Linked DNA regions of Bradyrhizobium sp. AZCC 1610. Each later gene encodes a partner of the first gene's protein in a complex. Links are inferred from orthologs where the notes say so. Each region holds a gene or a part of one and is shown on either strand. Other genes may lie near its edges. The genes, in order: ccmB and ccmE.

Region 1 (9,783 bases):
ATAGGTTTTTCCGATCTTGCCGTGCTTGAACAGCAGGCCGAGCGAGGCGGTGGCCTTGCGATGGCGTCCCAGCACGAGACAGCCCGAGGTGTCCTTGTCGAGCCGGTGGGCCAGCACCGGCGGCCGCGGCAGGCCGAATCGCAGGCCGTCAAAGGACGCTTCCAGATTGGCGCCGCCCTTGGGGCCGCGATGCACCGGAAGTCCGGCGGGCTTGTCGATGACCAGCATCAGCCCGTCGCGGTGGAGGACGCGAGCCTGGATTTCATCTGCCGTTAGCTCACGGACATCAAGCGATGTCCGGGGGATATCAAAGGATGACCCGGGAACAGCAATGGATTGGTTGTGACTTTCGCTCATGGCGCGAAACCGCTAACACGTCCCCGACATGAGCGATACCACTCCCGGAACCCCCAAACTGAGCTGGTGGCGGCGGCTTTCGAGCGGCCTGAAGCGGACCTCTGGTGCGCTCGGCACGGCCGTTGCCGATCTCGTCACCAAGCGCAAGCTCGACCGCGCCATGCTCGACGAAATCGAGGATGTGCTGCTGCGCGCCGATCTCGGCACGGCCGTGGCGGTTCGGATCGCGGACGCCGTCGGCGCCGGCCGCTACGACAAGGCAATTTCGGCCGACGAAGTGAAGACGGTGGTCGCCACCGAGGTGGAGAAGGTGCTGGCGCCGGTGGCGAAGCCGCTGGAGATCGACGCGGCGCAAAAGCCGTTCGTCATTCTCGTGGTCGGCGTCAACGGTTCCGGCAAGACCACCACCATCGGCAAGCTCGCCGCAAAGCTCAGCGCCGAGGGCCGCAAGGTCATGATGGCGGCCGGCGATACCTTTCGTGCCGCCGCGATCGAACAGCTCAAGATCTGGGGCGAGCGCACCAGGTCGCCGGTGATATCAGGCGCGCAGGGCTCGGATTCGGCAAGCCTCGCCTTCAACGCGCTGACCGCGGCGAAGGAACAGAATATCGACGTGCTGCTGGTCGACACCGCCGGGCGGCTGCAGAACAAGGCCGAGCTGATGAACGAGCTCGAAAAGGTGGTTCGCGTCATCAAGAAGGTCGATGCGTCGGCCCCGCATGCGGTGCTGCTGGTGCTCGACGCCACGGTGGGACAAAATGCGCTGTCGCAGGTCGAGGCATTTCATCGTACCGCAGGGGTCACGGGCCTCGTGATGACGAAGCTCGACGGCACCGCGCGCGGCGGCATCCTGGTGGCGCTGGCCGAGAAGTTCAAACTGCCGGTGCACTTCATCGGCGTCGGCGAAGGCATCGACGATCTCGCGCCGTTCACGGCGCGCGATTTTGCGCAAGCGATAGCAGGAATCGAATAGGGCATGATCCCGAAAAGTGGGTACCGGTTTTCGGACAAGATCATGCCCAAACAAAAAAGAAGTGAAACGATGGACAAGAAAGTGCCGCATCCGCTGTTCAAGCTTGCGACCGAGCTTGGGCCCCTTCTCATCTTTTTCGTCGCCAACGCCAAGTCCAATTTGTTCATCGCCACCGGCGTGTTCATGGTGGCGGTGCTGGCTGCAATGGTTGCGTCATACATGGTGACGCGGCATGTGCCGATGATGGCGATCGTCACGGCGGTGGTCGTCATAGTGTTCGGCGCGCTGACGCTGATCCTGCATGACGAGACCTTCATCAAGATGAAGCCGACCATCGTCTACACGCTGTTCGCCGCCATTCTCGCTGGCGGTTTGCTGTTCAACCGCTCCTTCATCGCCATCATGTTCGACCAGATGTTCAATCTCACCCCGCACGGCTGGCGCATCCTGACCATGCGCTGGGCGTTGTGGTTCTTTGCGATGGCGGTGCTGAACGAGATTATCTGGCGCACGCAAAGCACTGACTTTTGGGTCGCCTTCAAGGTGTTCGGCATGGTGCCGCTGACGATGCTGTTTGCGATCACCCAGATGCCACTGATCAAGCGCTATCATCTGGAGCCGGCTTCGCTGGAGGTCAGCGAGGCGGAAGCAGGCGACGTGAGCAAGGGCTAGGGTTGGTGGTGTCCCGGACGCGGTGCAGCGTTCTTCACGATGCACCGCAGAGCCGGGACCCATGTCCGCGGTCGTGGGCCCCGGCTCTGCGGCGCACCGCTTGCGCGCTGCGCCGCGTCCGGGGCAAGAGATCTCAGCTCTTCTGCTTGGCGATGATCTTGTCCTTGATCTTGTCGTAGGTCGCCTGCGGAACGATGCTCTTCTGCACCAGATCATCCTTGCCCCTGTACGGCCGGCCCGCGATGATTTTAGCGGAATAGGCCTTGCCGACGCCCGGCAGCGCGTCGAGTTGATCGGCGGTCGCGGAATTGATGTCGAGCAGCTCGGCCTTTGGCGCCGGCGCCATCTTCGACTCCGAGGCCTTCGGCGCAGGAGCCATCTTGCTGTCGGATTTGGGCGCGGGCTGCGCGGTCTGGGCCATCGACGGTGTTGCCGTCAGCAGCCCCAAGGTCAGCGCGGTGGCGAGAAGAGAAGCGAGCGTGAAATGACGCATATGGGTGTCCCTCCAAGGACGGTTCATGTAACGCGGTAAAGCTAGCTGCGATTTCATGGCGGCGCCATGGCTGCAAAATGAACGATAGATAAAAGCCAAAGATTATTTGCTCAACGCCTTCTCGATCTCGACCTTGAGCACGCTGTCGAGATTGGCCGGCGTCACCGGCCCGACCAGCTTGTAGAGAATCGTGCCGTCGCGGCCGACCACGAAGGTTTCGGGCACGCCGTAGACGCCCCATTCGATCGCGCCGCGGCCGTTGCCGTCGACGCCGACGGCGGTAAACGGATTGCCGTAGCGGCCGAGGAAGCGGCGGGCGTTGTCGGGCGAATCCTTGTAGTTGATGCCGACGATCTGCAGCCGCGTGTCCTTGGCCAGCGCGGTCAACAGCGGCGCTTCGTCGTGGCACGGCACGCACCAGGACGCCCAGACATTGACGACGGAGACCTTGCCCTTGAACACCGCGGGGTCGAGCCCGGGCACCGGCGCCCCGTTATGGACAAGGCCCTCCAGCGCCGGCAGCGCGGTTTGCGGCGCCGGGCGGCCGATCAGGGCGGAGGGGATTTTGGAGGGATCGCCGCCGTAGAGCCGCAGCAGGAACAGCCCGGCGACCGCCATGAAACCGATCAGCGGCAGCGCCACCAGCCAGCGCCAGCGGCGCGGCGGCCCCTCCGATGTTGTGGGCGGCGCGGTCATCGGATGTCCGATGCATTGCGGCCGGAGCGCCGGGTTATGCCGTTGGCCTCGAGTTCGCGCAGGCGTTCCTTCTGGCGGCGATAATCGATGGCGATCCAGGCGATGAGAAGCACAACGACCGCTGCCACCAGCGTGTAGGACGTCACGATAAACGAAGCGTAGGGACCGAGCGACGTCACGTCACGCCGCCTGCTGGCTGGCTTGCATCATCTGCAAGCTGCGCACCCGCCGGCGCAGGATCTCGTTGCGCATCGCCGCCAGGTGCAGCGTGACGAACAATAGCGAGAAGCCGACCGCCATCACCAGCAAGGGAATCAGGAACGCCTTGTCGAGCGAAGGTCCGCCCATTCGGATCACGGCCGCCGGCTGATGCAGCGTGTTCCACCAGTCGACCGAGAATTTGATGATCGGCAGGTTGAGCGCGCCGACCAGCGTCAGGACGGCGGCCGCCCGCGCCGCCCGCGACGGGTCGTCCACCGCGCGCCACAGCGCCATCAGGCCGAGATACATCAGGAACAGGATCAAGACCGAAGTCAGCCGCGCATCCCATTCCCAATAGGTGCCCCACATCGGCCGCCCCCACAGCGAGCCGGTGACCAGCGCGAGAAACGTGAATGCCGCGCCGATCGGGGCTGCGGCCTTGGCGGCGACGTCGGCAAGCGGATGTCGCCAGACCAGCGTGCCCAGCGCGGCAATGCTCATGACGCCCCACACGAACATCGCCAGCCACGCATTCGGCACGTGGATGAACATGATCTTGACGGTGGCGCCTTGCTGATAGTCGTCGGGTGCCATCGCCGCCTGGTAGAAGCCGATCAGCAGCAGGAGCGCGGTCGCGCCCGCCAGCCACGGCAGCACGCGCGCCGTCAGCGACAGGAATTTGGTGGGATTGGCGAGGTCAATCAGCGTCATGGCATCCTGATAGTCGTCAGTGGCGGGGCAGGCAATGCGGCTTGGTTTGTTTCATATTGCCTCCGCGAGAGTTGATCGGCGTTAAGTCATTGTTAATCCAGACCATGGCGCAGGCTTGCCGCGGCCGCGAACGGTCCGACCACCAGGCTGACCAGCGACAGCGCGCACAAGATCGAAAACGGCGTTCCGAATGACAGCGGGCCGGTGATCGCGGCCTGCGACGCCGCGACGCCGAAGATCAGTACCGGGATCGACAGCGGCAGCACCAGTACCGCCAGCAGCAAGCCGCCGCGGTGGAGTGTCACGGCGAGCGCCGCGCCGATCATCCCCGTGAAGGTCAGCGCCGGTGTTCCCACCAGCAGCGTCAGCGCCACCGCCGAGGTTGCGGTGGCGTCGAGATTGAGCAGCAGCCCCAGCACAGGGGATGCCACGATCAGCGGCACGCCGGCGGCAAGCCAGTGGGCCAGCGCTTTTGCGGCGCAGGCAAGTTCCAGCGGCGCCCGGCCCATCACGATCAGGTCGAGCGAGCCATCCTCGTGGTCGGCCGTGAACAGGCGGTCGAGCGTGAGCAGGCTCGCCAGCAGCGCGCCGAGCCAGAGGATCGCGGGTCCGAGCCGGGTCAGCAGCGCCAGATCCGGCCCGATGGCGAACGGCATCAGCACCGTGACCGTGAGGAAAAACAGCACCCCGATCAGCGCCCCGCCGCCGACGCGAACGGCGATCTTGATGTCCCGGCGAATCAGTGCGGCGAGGGCGCTCACTTGGTTTCCCCCATCCGCAGTTCCCTCGCCCCGATCCCGAGCGGGGTATGCGTCGCGGCGATGATGATGCCGCCGCCTGCGAGGTGGTCGCGCATGACGCCGACGAACAAGCCCTGCCCGGCGGTATCGAGCGCCGAGGTCGGCTCGTCCAGCAGCCAGACCGGCCGCCGCATCACCAGCAGGCGCGCGACCGACAGCCGCCGCCGCTGGCCGGCCGACAGGTATGCCGCCGGCAGATGCGTGGCATGGCCGAGGCCCACGGCGGCGAGGCTTTGGCTGAGGTCGCCGATCTTGCCGCCCAGAAAATCCCGCCAGAACGCGAGGTTCTCGTGCACGCTGAGCGCAGGCTTCAGCGCATCGCGATGGCCGAGATAATGGGATTGTTCCGGCAAGGTCAGCTCGGCCTCGCCGCCCTCCAGGTCGACCGATCCGCCCGCCGGCACCAGAAGGCCCGCGATCAGGCGCAGCAGCGAGGTCTTGCCGGAGCCGTTCGGGCCGACCACGGCCAGCACCTCACCGGATGAGGCTTCGAAATCGAGGCCGGAGAACACCTCCCGGCCGCCCCTGATACAGTCGATGTGACGCCCCGAGAGCCGCATTTTGCCTCTTCACAGCCCTCTGAAATTAATGGGTACCGCGTCAGAATTTGTGGGTACCGCATTGCTGCAGCACGCTTGTCAGTGTGGCGGCGCTTCTAGAAAGATTCTATAAGCCCGGAACTTGATGCAGCACACAATCGGCGGCTGCAAGCCGATAGGGCCAGCCTAACGCCGATGGTGTTTAAATACCCTTGCCGGGTATAGCTAGAATTTAGGATTTCCTGACATGACCTCGCTCGACAGCTTCAAATGCCGCAAGACCCTCAAGGTCGGCAGCAAGACCTACGTTTATTACAGCCTGCCCGCCGCCGAGAAGAACGGTCTGAAGGGAATTTCCAAGCTGCCCTATTCGATGAAGGTGCTGCTGGAAAACCTGCTGCGCAACGAGGACGACCGCACGGTCAAGAAGGCCGACATCGTCGCGGTGTCGAAATGGCTCAGGAAGCGCAAGCTCGAGCATGAAGTCGCGTTCCGCCCGGCGCGCGTCCTGATGCAGGATTTTACCGGCGTGCCGGCGGTGGTCGATCTCGCCGCGATGCGCAACGCGATGCAGGCGCTCGGCGGCGACGCCGAGAAGATCAACCCGCTGGTGCCCGTCGATCTGGTCATCGACCACTCCGTGATCGTCAACTTCTTCGGTGACAACAAGGCGTTCGGCAAGAACGTGGTCGAGGAATACAAGCAGAATCAGGAGCGCTACGAATTCCTGAAATGGGGCCAGAAGGCGTTCTCGAACTTCTCCGTGGTCCCGCCCGGCACCGGCATCTGCCACCAGGTCAATCTCGAATATCTCGCGCAGACGGTGTGGACCAAGAAGCAGAAGATGACGGTCGGCAAGAAGACCGGCACCTTCGAAGTCGCCTATCCGGACTCGCTTGTCGGCACCGATTCGCACACCACCATGGTCAATGGCCTCGCCGTGCTCGGCTGGGGCGTCGGCGGCATCGAGGCGGAAGCCTGCATGCTTGGCCAGCCGCTGTCGATGCTGCTGCCCGAAGTGGTCGGCTTCAAGCTCAAGGGCCAGCTCAAGGAGGGCGTTACCGCGACCGACCTCGTGCTGACCGTGACGCAGATGCTGCGCAAGCAGGGCGTGGTCGGCAAGTTCGTTGAGTTCTTCGGCCCCGGCCTCGATTTTCTCTCGGTCGCGGACAAGGCGACCATCGGCAACATGGCGCCGGAATATGGCGCGACCTGCGGCTTCTTCCCGGTCGATGCCGCAACCATCGATTATCTCAAGACCTCCGGCCGCAAGGCTGATCGCGTTGCGCTGGTTTCGGCTTACGCCAAGGCGCAAGGTTTGTTCCGCACCGCGAAATCGGCCGACCCCGTGTTCACGGAAACGCTGACGCTCGATCTCAAGGATGTCGTGCCGTCGATGGCCGGCCCGAAGCGCCCTGAGGGGCGCGTCGCACTGCCGGCCGTTGCCGCCGGCTTCGCCACCGCGCTCGCCGGCGAGTACAAGAAGCCGGAAGGCGCCGAGAACCGCTATTCGGTCGAGAACCGCGATTTCGATCTCGGCCATGGTGACGTCGTGATCGCGGCGATCACCTCCTGCACCAACACTTCCAACCCCAGCGTGTTGATCGGCGCCGGCCTGCTGGCGCGCAACGCTGCCGCCAAGGGCTTGAAGGCAAAGCCGTGGGTCAAGACCTCGCTTGCGCCCGGAAGCCAGGTGGTCGCGGAATATCTCGCCAATTCCGGCCTGCAGAAGGATCTCGACAAGGTCGGCTTCAACCTGATCGGCTTCGGCTGCACCACCTGCATCGGCAATTCGGGTCCGCTGCCGGAGGAGATTTCGAAATCGATCAATGACAACGGCATCGTCGCTGCCGCGGTGCTGTCGGGTAACCGCAATTTTGAGGGCCGCGTCAGCCCCGACGTGCAGGCCAATTATCTGGCATCGCCGCCGCTGGTCGTGGCTTATGCGCTGGCGGGAACGGTGACAAAGGACCTCGCGGTCGAGCCGATCGGCGAGGGCAAGGACGGCAAGCCGGTGTACCTGAAGGACATCTGGCCGACGACCAAGGAAATCAACGCCTACATGAAGAAGTTCGTGACCGCCACGATCTTCAAGAAGCGTTACGCCGACGTGTTCAAGGGCGACGCCAACTGGCGCAAGATCAAGACCGTCGAGAGCGAGACCTACCGCTGGAACATGAGCTCGACCTATGTGCAGAACCCGCCCTACTTCGAGGGCATGAAGAAAGAGCCGGAAGCGATCGTCGACGTCGTCGATGCGCGGATTCTGGCGATGTTCGGCGACAAGATCACCACCGACCACATCTCGCCGGCCGGCGCGATCAAGCTGACCTCTCCGGCAGGAAAATTCCTCTCGGAGCATCAGGTGCGCCCGGCCGACTTCAACCAGTACGGCACGCGGCGCGGCAATCACGAGATCATGATGCGCGGCACCTTTGCCAACATCCGCATCAAGAACTTCATGCTGAAGGGCGCCGACGGCAATATTCCGGAAGGCGGACTTACCAAGCACTGGCCCGACGGCGAGCAGATGTCGATCTACGACGCGGCGATGCAGTACCAGGCGGAGAGCGTGCCGCTGGTGGTGTTCGCCGGCGCCGAATACGGCAACGGCTCGTCGCGCGACTGGGCTGCGAAGGGTACCCGCCTGCTCGGCGTTCGCGCCGTGATCTGCCAGAGCTTTGAGCGCATCCATCGCTCCAACCTGGTCGGCATGGGCGTGTTGCCGCTCACCTTCGAGGACGGCACGTCGTGGACGTCACTGGGCCTGAAGGGCGACGAAAAGGTGACGATCCGCGGGCTGCAGGGCGACCTGAAGCCGCGTCAGACGCTGACGGCGGAGATCGTCTCCGGCGACGGCTCGCTGCAGCGCGTGCCGCTGCTGTGCCGCATCGATACCCTTGACGAACTCGAGTACTACCGAAACGGCGGAATTCTGCATTATGTGCTGCGCAAACTCGCGGCCTGACGCGGATTTGTGATCAGTGCCTCACTGCGAAGTGAGTAGCGAGCAGGAAGAAGGCGGCCTATGACAAGGCCGCTTTCGCGCGTCTGGGGTACGCTTTGAGGCACTCACTTGGGATCAAATCATGCCCCGTACAAATACGGATGGAAAACACAACCACAACCATCGGTCCGCACTATGACAGCGATGATAGCTTATAATTGTATCTCGCGATGGTCCGGTGCGCTCGGCGTTTGCGCAATCATTGCTGTCATCCGCCCAGCCCATGCCGAGCCGCGCGCGGTGGTTGAATTGTTCACCTCGCAAGGCTGCTCGTCATGTCCTCCGGCCGACCAGATCATTGGTGAACTCGCCAAGGACCCGTCCGTGATCGCGCTGAGCATGCCGATCGACTATTGGGATTATCTCGGCTGGAAGGACACGCTGGCGGACAAGCGGTTCAGCGCGCGTCAGAAAGCCTATTCGCAGGCACGCGGCGATCGCAATCTCTATACGCCGCAGATGATCGTCAATGGTTCGACGCAAGTGATCGGCAGCGATCGCGGCAGCATCGAGGGCGCGATCAAAAATACAGGCAAGGCCGATGGCGTGATGTCGGTGCCGGTGACGATGAGCTTGTCCGGCAAATTGCTCAATGTCTCGGTGGCCGCCAGCAAGGTGCCGACCGTGGCGCGTGGCGAAGTCTGGATCTGTTCGATCTCGAAGGCCATCCCGATCATGATCGGGCGCGGCGAGAATCGCGGCCAGGAAGTCACCTACTACAACGTCGTGCGCAACCTCGTGAAGGTCGGTGACTGGAACGGCAGTCCGGAAAGCTGGACCGTGCCGCTTGAAAATATTTCCCGCGATGGCGTCGACGCCGCAGTCGTCTATGTCCAGGACGGCAATCGCGAAAAGCCGGGCGCCATGCTCGGCGCAGCCTACACGTCGCTGCGGTAGTGGCACTCGTGTAGCCCGGATGGAGCGAAGCGCAATCCGGGGAAACTGCATACGTCGACGAACTCCGCCCGTGTGATTCCCGGATTTCGCTTCGCTCCATCCGGGCTACGATGCTAGTTCTTTCGGAATTTCCTGAACGGATGTCGCTGCAGCCGCGAGGGCTGATACGCGCTGAAGCGCGATGGCAGCGAAGCGAACCCCACAAACGAAAGAACCCCACAAACGAAAAAGGACCAACTTTCGTTGGCCCAGTATCGGGATTAACTCCCTCTGCGAACAGGCCCGATCCCGACGGCCCCGGGGGGCTGGGGGCTGAGGAATCCGGAACCGAAAGGACCGGGCCAACGCAGGATTATCTTGTCGCAATCTAGCGGGGCGGGCGGTTGGCGGAAGTGGGGCAGCAATAAGATTCCGCTAACGATCCCGTGAATCGATGT
Region 2 (9,660 bases), 5.5 Mb from region 1 along the record:
TCGACCTTGTCGGCGCCGTCGACCACGTGGTTGTTGGTCACGGCATAGCCGTCAGGCGAGATGAAGAAACCGGACCCCTGACCCGTCACCGGGCCACGGCCGCCACGCGGTCCGCCGCGCAGACCCGGGGGCAAGCCATCCGGGCCGCCGAAGCGACGGAAGAAGCGCTCCATCGGCGAACCCGGCGGGAACGGCGAGTCCTCGTCCTTGTTGGCGCTATCGTCCTTCGAGCTCTTGGCGGCGATGTTGATCTTGACCGAAATCACCGACGGCTTCACGCGCTCGACAATGTCGGCGAACCCGATCGGACGCTCGACCTTGCGGACCTCGGTGTTGACCTGCGCATTCGCCGCGCTGGTGAAGACATCGAGCGGGCCCTGCTGCGGCGAGAAGCCATACACGGCGGCGCCGAGGCCGGCGACGACGGAAGCCATCAGCGCGAACTTGCGCGCGGAGAACAGCGAACGGCGCGGCGCGCCGTTGGACGGTAGCTGGGAAAGATCGACGGGACGTTCGGTCATGTCTGTAAAATCTCCAGAGCGTGAATTCTTCATTCTTCTACGGTGCGGGGGTGGGCACCTGTCACATCGGAAGATGGGGCCTGCCGCCTTACCGCGCGCTGGCTAGGGAATTAAACTTTGGTAATGCGGCGGCTTATGGATGCGACGGAATAGCGCAGGCAATCAATGGGTTAGCGCAGGCTGAGAAACGGTCCTCAGGGGAACGGCTCCTCGCCATATTCGAGTAGGTGCAGGTCTTTCGAAGCACTCGTAAATCTTACGTTAAATCAATTCGTGCCACAACCTCTGCACGAACAACAAGAGCGTGGTTGCGGGCCGCCGAAGGCGAACTTCGATCCTCGCCGTCAACGACAACGATCAGAAGAAAACCATGGTCAGCGCCGTTTCCAGCCAAGCCGCCACCTTTAATCCCGTCGCCTATACGGCTCTCGATACGGCCGACAACGCCAAACAACCCGCATCGAACGCGACACCGAACGAGAGCGACCGTGGCCCGGCCACGCAGGTGTCGCTATCGCAGGACGCGCTGGATCATCTGATGGCCGCCTTGAAGCAAGGCCCGGACGCCGCGCAGCAAGCCTTGGATGCCTATTCACAGACGGCTAAGGATCGTTTCCAGGCAGGCATACAGGCGATTCATCACCAAGCAGAATTGGCCAATGTTAGCTTCCGGCTGACAATGCTCGATCTGCAGGACACCCGGCAAGACACGAATAAGGCAGGCATCGAAAGACTTCAGAAATCCTACGACAAGATGCTGAACTCTCCGATATCCCCCCTCGTAACGCTCAATGCTGCAGACACTGCTAAGGCATTGCAGATGTTAAAGGACGCCGGCCGGACACTGCCCCCTCTTGGTCCAGACGTTACCTATGGCTTCGTGAAGGACGGTATCCAGTACAATTTCCGAGGCGATGGCACGGTAACCACCCGCAAGGAAGGCATCGCAACGTCCGTCGAGGATCAGCAAGAGGCGTTGGCTTCCATCCGTGCCATGATGGATTTTATGTCGAGCGACATCCGGGACAACAGCGGCGCTCGCGCGAACCTCATCGCGCAGCGCGACGCGCTGATGGGTAAATAGCAGCAACCATCTGAAAAGGGAACGGCGCAGGAGCTCTCCTGCGCCGTCTTCTTGCCTCTTGCGACTCTAGACTAGCTGATCTGGATGCCGTTGCCGTTGATGTCGAACACGAATTCGAGAGTGTCCGCGTTGGCCGGATCGAAGAAGCCGACCACATCGACGTAGTTCTCGAAATTGGTATCGAGCGCATCGTTGCGGGGACGCGCAACAATCGCACCCCTCGCCCGAAGACCCGCCTCAGCTCTTCATCTTCAGCCGGCCCATGAAATCACGCTTGCCGAGCGGCACGCCGTTGGTGCGCAGGATGTCGTAGGCGGTGGTGGCGTGGAAATAGAAATTGGGCAGCGAGAACGACATCAGAAAGCCTTCCGCCGTGAACGGCAGTTTGCGCTCGCCGAGATTGAACACGACGTCCTTGCCGGACAGCGCATTAACGGCCTCCGGCGTCCATGCTGACAAGGCGTCGCGGGCCTCCGCGACCAATCCCTGCAATCCCGCATAATCGTACGGCGTGTTGGACGCGGGCGGACGAAACTCTCCGCTTTGCACGCCCTCGATGGCGCCGCGCGAATGCTGGGCGACGGAGATGATCTGGAAACGCAGCGGCAGCATGTCGGGCGCCAGGCGCGCCTCGACGATGCTATCCGGATCGATGTTGTTGTCGCGAAAATGAACGAGGCCGCGCTCGAGGAAGCCGCTGACGGCGCCAAGGGTCTGCAGATAATTCGCCACGCTGGCGTCGTAGAGTGAGAAGGCCATATCCGGTTTCCCCTGGTTATGTTTATTTTGACAGGGGAGTCATAGCTAAAACCTATTCGCTTGCAATGGCGAACTAAGACTTCTTGTCCGGCGCATCGGCTGCGAGCAAGCGCTCCAGCCTCGCCTGTTCCTCATCCGTCAGATGCAACAGCGAAGGATCGGTCGCGCTGCCGGTATTCGAACGGCGGCGGCTGTAGAACCAGAGCGCCAGCCCGCCTCCGGCCAAGGCGAGCGGCGGCAGCAGCCAGAGCAAGAGCGTATGCGGCGTGAAGCGCGGCTTCAGCAGCACGAACTCGCCATAGCGCGCGACCAGAAAGTCCATCACCTGGCTGTCGCTGTCGCCGGAGGCGATCCGCTCGCGCACCAACAGGCGCAGGTCGCGCGCCAGCGGGGCGTCGGAATCGTCGATCGACTGGTTCTGGCACACCATGCAGCGCAGCTCGCGCGACAGGTCGCGGGCTCGCGCCTCCTTTGCCGGATCGGCCATGATCTCGTCGGGCTGCACGGCGTGAGCCGGCCCGCAAAGCGTCGCGGCGACAACCAGCACACATGCTGCAACGAGGCGCTTCAAGGCTCTACTCCGCCGGCTGCAGCGCGCGGGCGGCCTTGGCCGGCTTGGGCGCGCCGACGCGCAGGCGGCGGTCCGAGAGCGACAGCAGGCCGCCGAACGCCATCAGGACCGGGCCCCACCAGATCAGCAGCACCAGCGGCTTGTGATAGATACGCACCGCGATGGCGCCCTCGGCATTGGTTTCGCCGAGCGAAACGTAAAGCTGGCTGGCGCCGCGGGTCAGCAGCGCGGCCTCGGTGGTCGATGATTCCCGCGTGGTGAAGTTGCGCTTCGATGGCGTCATCACGCGCAACTCCTCGCCGTCGAGCGTGACCGTGAACTGGGCGATCATCTCGCGAAAATTCGGCCCCTGCCGCTGCGTTACGCCATCGAGCTTCAACTGATAGCCGGCGACCTTGGCGACATCGTTCGGCTTCATCGAGCCGATATATTCGCTGTTCCAGGTGGTTTCGCAGACGATCCCGATCAGGGCGATGCCGACGCCGGCATGGGCGAACGCCGTGCCCCAGGTCGCCCGCGGCAATCCGCGCGCGCGGGCCACCGCAGTCGCCAGGGGAGCACGGAACAGCGCCGTGCGTTCGGCCAGATCGCTGAGCGCGCCACCGATGACGAAGACCGCTAGCCCGATCGCAAGCGGCGCGAACGTGGCTCCGCCCCAGGTCCACGCCCACAGCACGGCGATCGCGATCAGCGCCGCAATGCCGGCTGCCGTCAGCCGCTGCGCCGCGCCGAGCAGATCGCCACGCTTCCATGCCAATAGCGGCGCGAACGGCATCGCCGCCATCAGCGGCACGAACAAGGGACCGAAGGTGAGATTGAAGAACGGCGCGCCGACCGAGATCTTGTCGCCGGTCACAACCTCCAGCGCCAGCGGATACAGCGTTCCGATGAAGACGGTGGCGCAGGCCGTGGTGAGAAACAGGTTATTGAGTACCAGCGCGCCCTCGCGCGAGATCGGCGCGAACAGTCCGCCCTGCTTCAGCGCCGACGCGCGCCAGGCGTACAGCAACAGGCTGCCGCCGATAAAGATGCAGAGGATCAGGAGAATGAACACGCCACGCGCCGGATCGGTCGCGAACGCATGCACCGAGGTCAGCACGCCCGAGCGCACCAGGAAGGTGCCGAGCAGCGACAGCGAGAAGGTCAGGATCGACAGCAGGATGGTCCAGACCTTCAGCGCGTTGCGCTTTTCCATCACGACGGCTGAATGCAGCAGCGCGGTGCCGGCGAGCCAGGGCATCAGGGAAGCATTCTCGACAGGGTCCCAGAACCACCAGCCGCCCCAGCCGAGTTCGTAATAGGCCCAGTACGATCCCATCGCGATGCCGAGCGTGAGGAAGATCCACGCCACCAGCGTCCACGGCCGCACCCAGCGCGCCCAGGCGGCATCGATGCGGCCTTCGATCAGGGCGGCGACGGCAAACGAAAACGAAATCGAAAATCCGACATAGCCGAGATAGAGCATCGGCGGATGCACGGCGAGGCCGATGTCCTGCAGCACCGGATTGAGGTCGCGGCCCTCGATCGGGGGGCTGGCGATGCGCAGGAACGGGTTCGAGGTGACCAGGATGAACAGATAGAACGCGGCGGCAATCCAGCCCTGCACCGCCAGCACATGCGCACGCAGCGACAGCGGCAAATTGTTGCCGAAGGCGGCGACCAGGCCGCCGAACAGCGCCAGGATCGACACCCACAGCAGCATCGATCCTTCGTGATTGCCCCACACACCGGTGATCTTGTAGAGCAGCGGCTTCATCGAGTGCGAATTCTCGAACACGTTGACGACGGAGAAATCCGAGACGACGTACAGCATCGTCAGCGCCGTGAACGAAGCCGCCACGAACAGCAATTGCGCGAGCGCCGTGGAGCGCGCGACATTCATCAAGGCATGATCGCCCCAGCGTGCGCCAAGCAACGGCACGGTGGACTGGATCAGCGCCAGTCCGAGCGCCAGCACCAGCGCGTAATGCCCGGCTTCCGCGATCACTTCGAAGCCCCCTGGACCGGCGCGGCTGCGGCCGCGGCGCCGGGCTTTGCGCCGTAATCGTCCTTCCAGTGCCCCTGCTTCTTCAGGGCGTCGGCGACATCCTTGGGCATATAGGTCTCGTCATGCTTGGCGAGCACGGTATCGGCCTTGAAGACGCCGGAGGCATCCAGCGCGCCTTCGGTGACGACGCCCTGCCCTTCACGGAACAGGTCCGGCAAAATGCCCTTGTAGGCGACCGGCACCGTGGCGCTGCCGTCGGCGACGCTGAAATTGACAGCGAGATTGTCGCCGCGCACCAGCGAGCCCGGTTGCACCAGGCCGCCGAGGCGGAACCGCTTGCCGGGCGGGATCTGCTTCTCGGCCGCCATCGTCGGCGTGGAAAAGAACACGATGGAGTCGCGCATGGCGTTGAGGACCAGCGCCGCGGCAATTGCGAGCACCGCGAGCGAACCGCCGATCATGGTCAAACGCCGTTGCTTGCGCGTCATTTCTATCCTCTGTCTTCGCCTTTGGGTTCCGGCATCATGCCTCACCCACCAAGCCCGAGATTCTTCACGCCCTCATTGAGCTGGCGCAAGCGCTCGGTATCGTTGGCGACCGCCTGCCGCGCCTCAGTCAGCGCGCTCGCCGCCCTGTCGCGTTCACCCATCACCATATAGGCCCGCATCAGCCGCAACCATCCCTCGACATCGTCGCCGTTCTGCTTCAGCCGGGTTGCGAGCCGATCGACCATGCCGCGGATCATGGCGCCGCGGTCGGCCTCGTTCATGTCCTTGGCCGCGGCCATCGCATCGTTGGACAGCGCCGGCGCGGCAGGATCGCCGACCCTCGCCAGCGCCGCCTCGATCAGCGACCGCCATGGCGCGTCGGCCGGCGCCTTGGCGAGCATGCCGCGCCAGATCGCGGCGGCATCGGCCTGGCGGCCATCCTGTTCGGCGGCGAGCCCGAGGTAATAATTCGCCCTGGGCTCATTGGCGTTCTGCGCCACCGCGCGTTCGAATTCGACCTTGGCCTCCGCCGTGACGACACCGCCCGCCACGATCGCTAGCGCCTCGCCGAGATCAGAGCGACGCTCCGCGCTGTCACCGGCATAGGTGATGACGTTACGGTAGGCCCGGACCGCATCACCGTAACGGCCGAGACGCGCCAGCACCGGCGCCAGCACGGTCCAGCCGCGGCCGTCGGACGGATTTTTTTCGAGGTGCGCCTCGACCTGCGCCACCATGTTGTCGAGCGGCTGGTTGACATCCGCCGTGCGCGTGCGTGAGGCCAGCGGAAAATCACCAAGACGCGGCGAGCCGAGCGCGAGGTAGAACGTCACCGCCGCGATCGGCAACCCCACCAGCGCCACGATCGCGGAAGCGCGGCGCAGGCTGAGGTTCGACCGCGCCGGCAGGTCGCGCTGGCCGTCCGCGGCAGCGAGCAGGCGGCGGCCGATTTCGACACGCGCGGCCTCGGCCTCGGACACACCGATCAGACCCGCAGCGACGTCGCGATCGATCTCGGCGAGCTGATCCCTGTAGACCACGGCCTCACTGCCGCCGGCCGATGCAGAGGAGCCGCGGCTCAACGGCCAGAGCACGGCAAAGATCGCCGCGACCGTCATCAGCGCGAACACAAACCACAACGTCATCAAGCGGTTCCCGGGGGCGGAACGGCGCGTCCAGGCGAGCGCCGATACGCCGCTTTACACCACCGGCGGCAAGCCCGGCAATTGACAATTGCGGCAGAAAAACCACCCGGACCGAGGCGCCCAGACGGCCAGGCCGGCGGGGGATTCGATGGAACGGCCAGCTCAACTCGCCCTGGTCGTTTTGCGCTCGCCGGTCACGGCATTTTCGGCCGCCCGCCTCATCAGCGACGCATAGTCTTGCCCGAACAGGATTTCGCAGAAGCGGATCGCCGCCTGAGCCTGCATCTGGCGGTAGGCGCGCCCCTTGGTGTCGCCGCCGCGCAGCGCCTGCACCAGGCTCTCGGTGGATCGCTCGACGTAATGCTGCAGGTCGGAATAGGTCCGCAAGGTCACCTCGTTGATGGCGAGTTCGCTGGCATAGGTGCGGCACACCGCCACAAAGTCGATCAGAGCGGCGATCTCTTCGACTTCCGAGGCGTCGATCTTGGGCGCGGAGGCGATATCCTTGTCGGCGCGCTGGCGCAGGATGCGGCGGACCCGGCCGGGCACGCTCTCGATTTCCGACTGCAGCGAATTGGAAATATCGGCGCGGATCGACGTGAGCTGGCGGCCCCACGCGGAATCGTTGCGCAGATCGAGCTCGGTGCGCAGCCCACGCACGCCATCGTGCAGGATTTTCAGTTGCTCGCCGACATTGTCGAAGTGGCTGCGCCTGATGTCCGTGCGCAGGCAGGCCGTGAGGAACGACAGATCGTGCAGCGCGATCGTGACGGCGATGCCGTAGGGCGTCGCGGCCACGCGAATCTCGTCGTCGGACGCCGCCATCTTGATCGCGAGGCGGATGATCTGCCACGGCTGCGCCAGCCGCTGCATGATCAGCGACAGCGCGAACGGCAGCAATTGCGGCGTCTGCAACGAGGGAACGTTGAGCGCCGAACCCACCGAGGCTATCTGGGATTCCGAAAATGCCCGCATCTGGCTCGGCATCCGGCTGCCGAGCGTATCCAGCGTCTCGCGCGCCCGCAGCACGCCTCCGATCGACAACAGGTCCTCGACGACATTGGGCGGGCCGATACGGGCGAGCGTCCGCTGCCTGTCGTCGCCCGGGATCGGTGTGGCGATCTTGATGATCGCATCGGCTGCGGCGAGCTGGAACTTGCGGGTCGCGCCTTCGAGGCCGGCATTGCTGCCGCTCTGCCTGATCTCGGCGAGCGCGGTTTCGAATGCGCGCGCGGCCTCTGGCGCCCCGTCGCGCCCCAGCCATTGCCAGACCGGCAGCAGCGATGCACGCCGGATCTGCCCGGCCCTGACGGGAAAATTGCTCTCGACGAGAAAAGGCTCGAGCGGACCATACAACAGGCGCGCCGGATCGTCGGTCCGCGGACGCGCCTCGTCGTCTTCCTCGGTTCCGCGCACGACCTTGCGAAGTTGCTCGAGCACGAAATTGGCGACGGCTATGTCCTCCCCGCGCTCAATGGCGCGCTCGAACTCCCGCATCAGCAGCGCCTGCGATTGGGGCGGGAGCTGGGCGAGATAGTCCCTCAGCCGCTCGGTCGATGTCTGGCTCATTCGCCTGGTGTGGATATGCGTGTGTCATGTGGACGGCAAAGCGCGCCCACCGCCAATCTTAGAAGTGTGCGCGTTAAGAAGTCGTTTAGGAATAACGAAATCAACCCCTGGCATTGCCGGATACCGCTCCCTCAACCCCAGGTAATCAGCCGGGCGAGGCGTTCAGACCCCCGGCAGCACCAATTCCGCCCGCAACCCGCCGATCGGGGCGTCGCCGAGGGCAAGGCTGCCGCCATAGAGGGCGGCGAGATCGACCACGATCGAAAGCCCGAGCCCGGACCCCGGCTTGGACTCGTCCAGCCGTTGGCCGCGCCGGGACACCTGCGCGCGCTCGGCGGCTGACAATCCGCGGCCATCGTCATCGACGATGATCCGGAGCCGCGGTCCGGCACGGGGCTCCGGCGGCGGCTCGACCCTCACCTCGATGAAGACCTGCGAGGCCGCCCATTTGCAGGCATTGTCGACCAGATTGCCGGCCATCTCCTCGAGGTCCTGGCGCTCGCCGCGGAACTTGGCCAAGGGATCGGCCTTCGCCGCGATCGTGATGTCGCGATCCCGATGGATCTTTTCCATGGTCCGCCGCAACGCCTCGATGGCGGGCGCGACCTCGGTGACGGTACCGACGATGGTGACGCGCGCGGCGATGCGCGCGCGCTCGAGGTGATGGGCAACCTGATCCCGCATCACATCGGCCTGCTCCAACACCTTGCTGGCAAAGGGATTTACTGCGTGAGCCGCGGCTTCGTTGACGATGACGGAGAGCGGCGTCTTGATGGCATGGGCAAGATTGCCGACATGGGTGCGCGCGCGCTCGACGATCTCGCGGTTGGCGTCGATCAGCGCGTTGGTCTCGCGCGCCAGCGGTGCGATCTCGACGGGAAACTCGCCTTCCAGCCGTTCGGCGCGGCCGGAGCGGATGGCGGCGATCGATTCCGAAATGCGCTTGAGCGGCGCCAGGCCGAAGCGGACCTGGAAAATCGTGGTCAGGAGCAGCACGATGCCGAGCGCCGTGAAGGTGCCGCCGAGATAATAGTCGAACGCGCGAATTTCGTCGAAAATCTCGCTGGCGTCGCCGGCCACGCTGACCAGAAATTTGCCGTCGACGCCGAGATCGACCGGCCGCTCGACGATCCGAAGATCCTGACCCTCGGGCCCATCGACATACCCGAGACGGATCCCGGCGGGGGTCAACTCCGCGCCGAAATCCTCCAGCTTTGGCAGCTTCTTGTCCCACAACGAACGCGACGCCCGCGTCTCGGCCTTCTCGTCGGTGCGAACGACCTGCCAGTACCAGCCGGACAGCGGCAATTCGAACAGCGGCTCGCCGAGCGACTGGAACTGGTGGTCGGGCGGCTCATCCGGGGTCGCGACTTCGGCGATCAGGGTGCGGAGATAGAGGTTGAGGCGGCGGTCGAAGGCGCGCTCGGTCGCGTTCCGATAGACCGACGACAGGATCACGCCTGTTATGACCAGGATCACGACCACCCACGCGGTCGCCGACAGGAACAACCGCGTGGCGAGCGAACTTCCGCGCAT

What was found.
Region 2: the proteins of ccmB (region 1) and ccmE are in contact, whole or in part, in a solved structure (PDB 8CE8), measured with the Escherichia coli proteins. The link is inferred for Bradyrhizobium sp. AZCC 1610 from one-to-one orthologs.

The regions. Positions count from the first base shown.
Region 1 is NZ_JAZHRR010000001.1:7,415,622-7,425,404, forward strand. Bases 3,031-5,904 are described here. They hold ccmB (heme exporter protein CcmB), read right to left. Parts: upstream 4,865-5,904; coding sequence 4,196-4,864; downstream 3,031-4,195. Other genes in these bases: V1279_RS36345 (DsbE family thiol:disulfide interchange protein), read right to left, coding at 3,031-3,191; ccmD (heme exporter protein CcmD), read right to left, coding at 3,188-3,370; V1279_RS36355 (heme ABC transporter permease), read right to left, coding at 3,372-4,103; ccmA (heme ABC exporter ATP-binding protein CcmA), read right to left, coding at 4,861-5,463; acnA (aconitate hydratase AcnA), read left to right, coding at 5,690-5,904. Outside these bases: V1279_RS36325 (RluA family pseudouridine synthase), read right to left, coding at 1-228; signal recognition particle-docking protein FtsY, read left to right, coding at 386-1,330; V1279_RS36335 (septation protein A), read left to right, coding at 1,400-2,002; V1279_RS36340 (ComEA family DNA-binding protein), read right to left, coding at 2,136-2,495; more of V1279_RS36345, read right to left, coding at 2,598-3,030; more of acnA, read left to right, coding at 5,905-8,410; V1279_RS36375 (DUF1223 domain-containing protein), read left to right, coding at 8,585-9,346. UniProt on the Escherichia coli protein: Required for the export of heme to the periplasm for the biogenesis of c-type cytochromes.
Region 2 is NZ_JAZHRR010000001.1:1,945,562-1,955,221, reverse strand. The notes cover bases 3,665-6,415. They hold ccmE (cytochrome c maturation protein CcmE), read right to left. Parts: upstream 5,411-6,415; coding sequence 4,919-5,410; downstream 3,665-4,918. Other genes in these bases: ccmI (c-type cytochrome biogenesis protein CcmI), read right to left, coding at 5,452-6,415; V1279_RS09340 (heme lyase CcmF/NrfE family subunit), read right to left, coding at 3,665-4,922. Outside these bases: V1279_RS09360 (Do family serine endopeptidase), read right to left, coding at 1-521; V1279_RS09355 (hypothetical protein), read left to right, coding at 892-1,605; V1279_RS09350 (DUF1993 domain-containing protein), read right to left, coding at 1,843-2,364; V1279_RS09345 (cytochrome c-type biogenesis protein), read right to left, coding at 2,438-2,935; more of V1279_RS09340, read right to left, coding at 2,940-3,664; more of ccmI, read right to left, coding at 6,416-6,555; V1279_RS09325 (hypothetical protein), read right to left, coding at 6,718-8,124; V1279_RS09320 (sensor histidine kinase), read right to left, coding at 8,287-9,660. UniProt on the Escherichia coli protein: Heme chaperone required for the biogenesis of c-type cytochromes. Transiently binds heme delivered by CcmC and transfers the heme to apo-cytochromes in a process facilitated by CcmF and CcmH.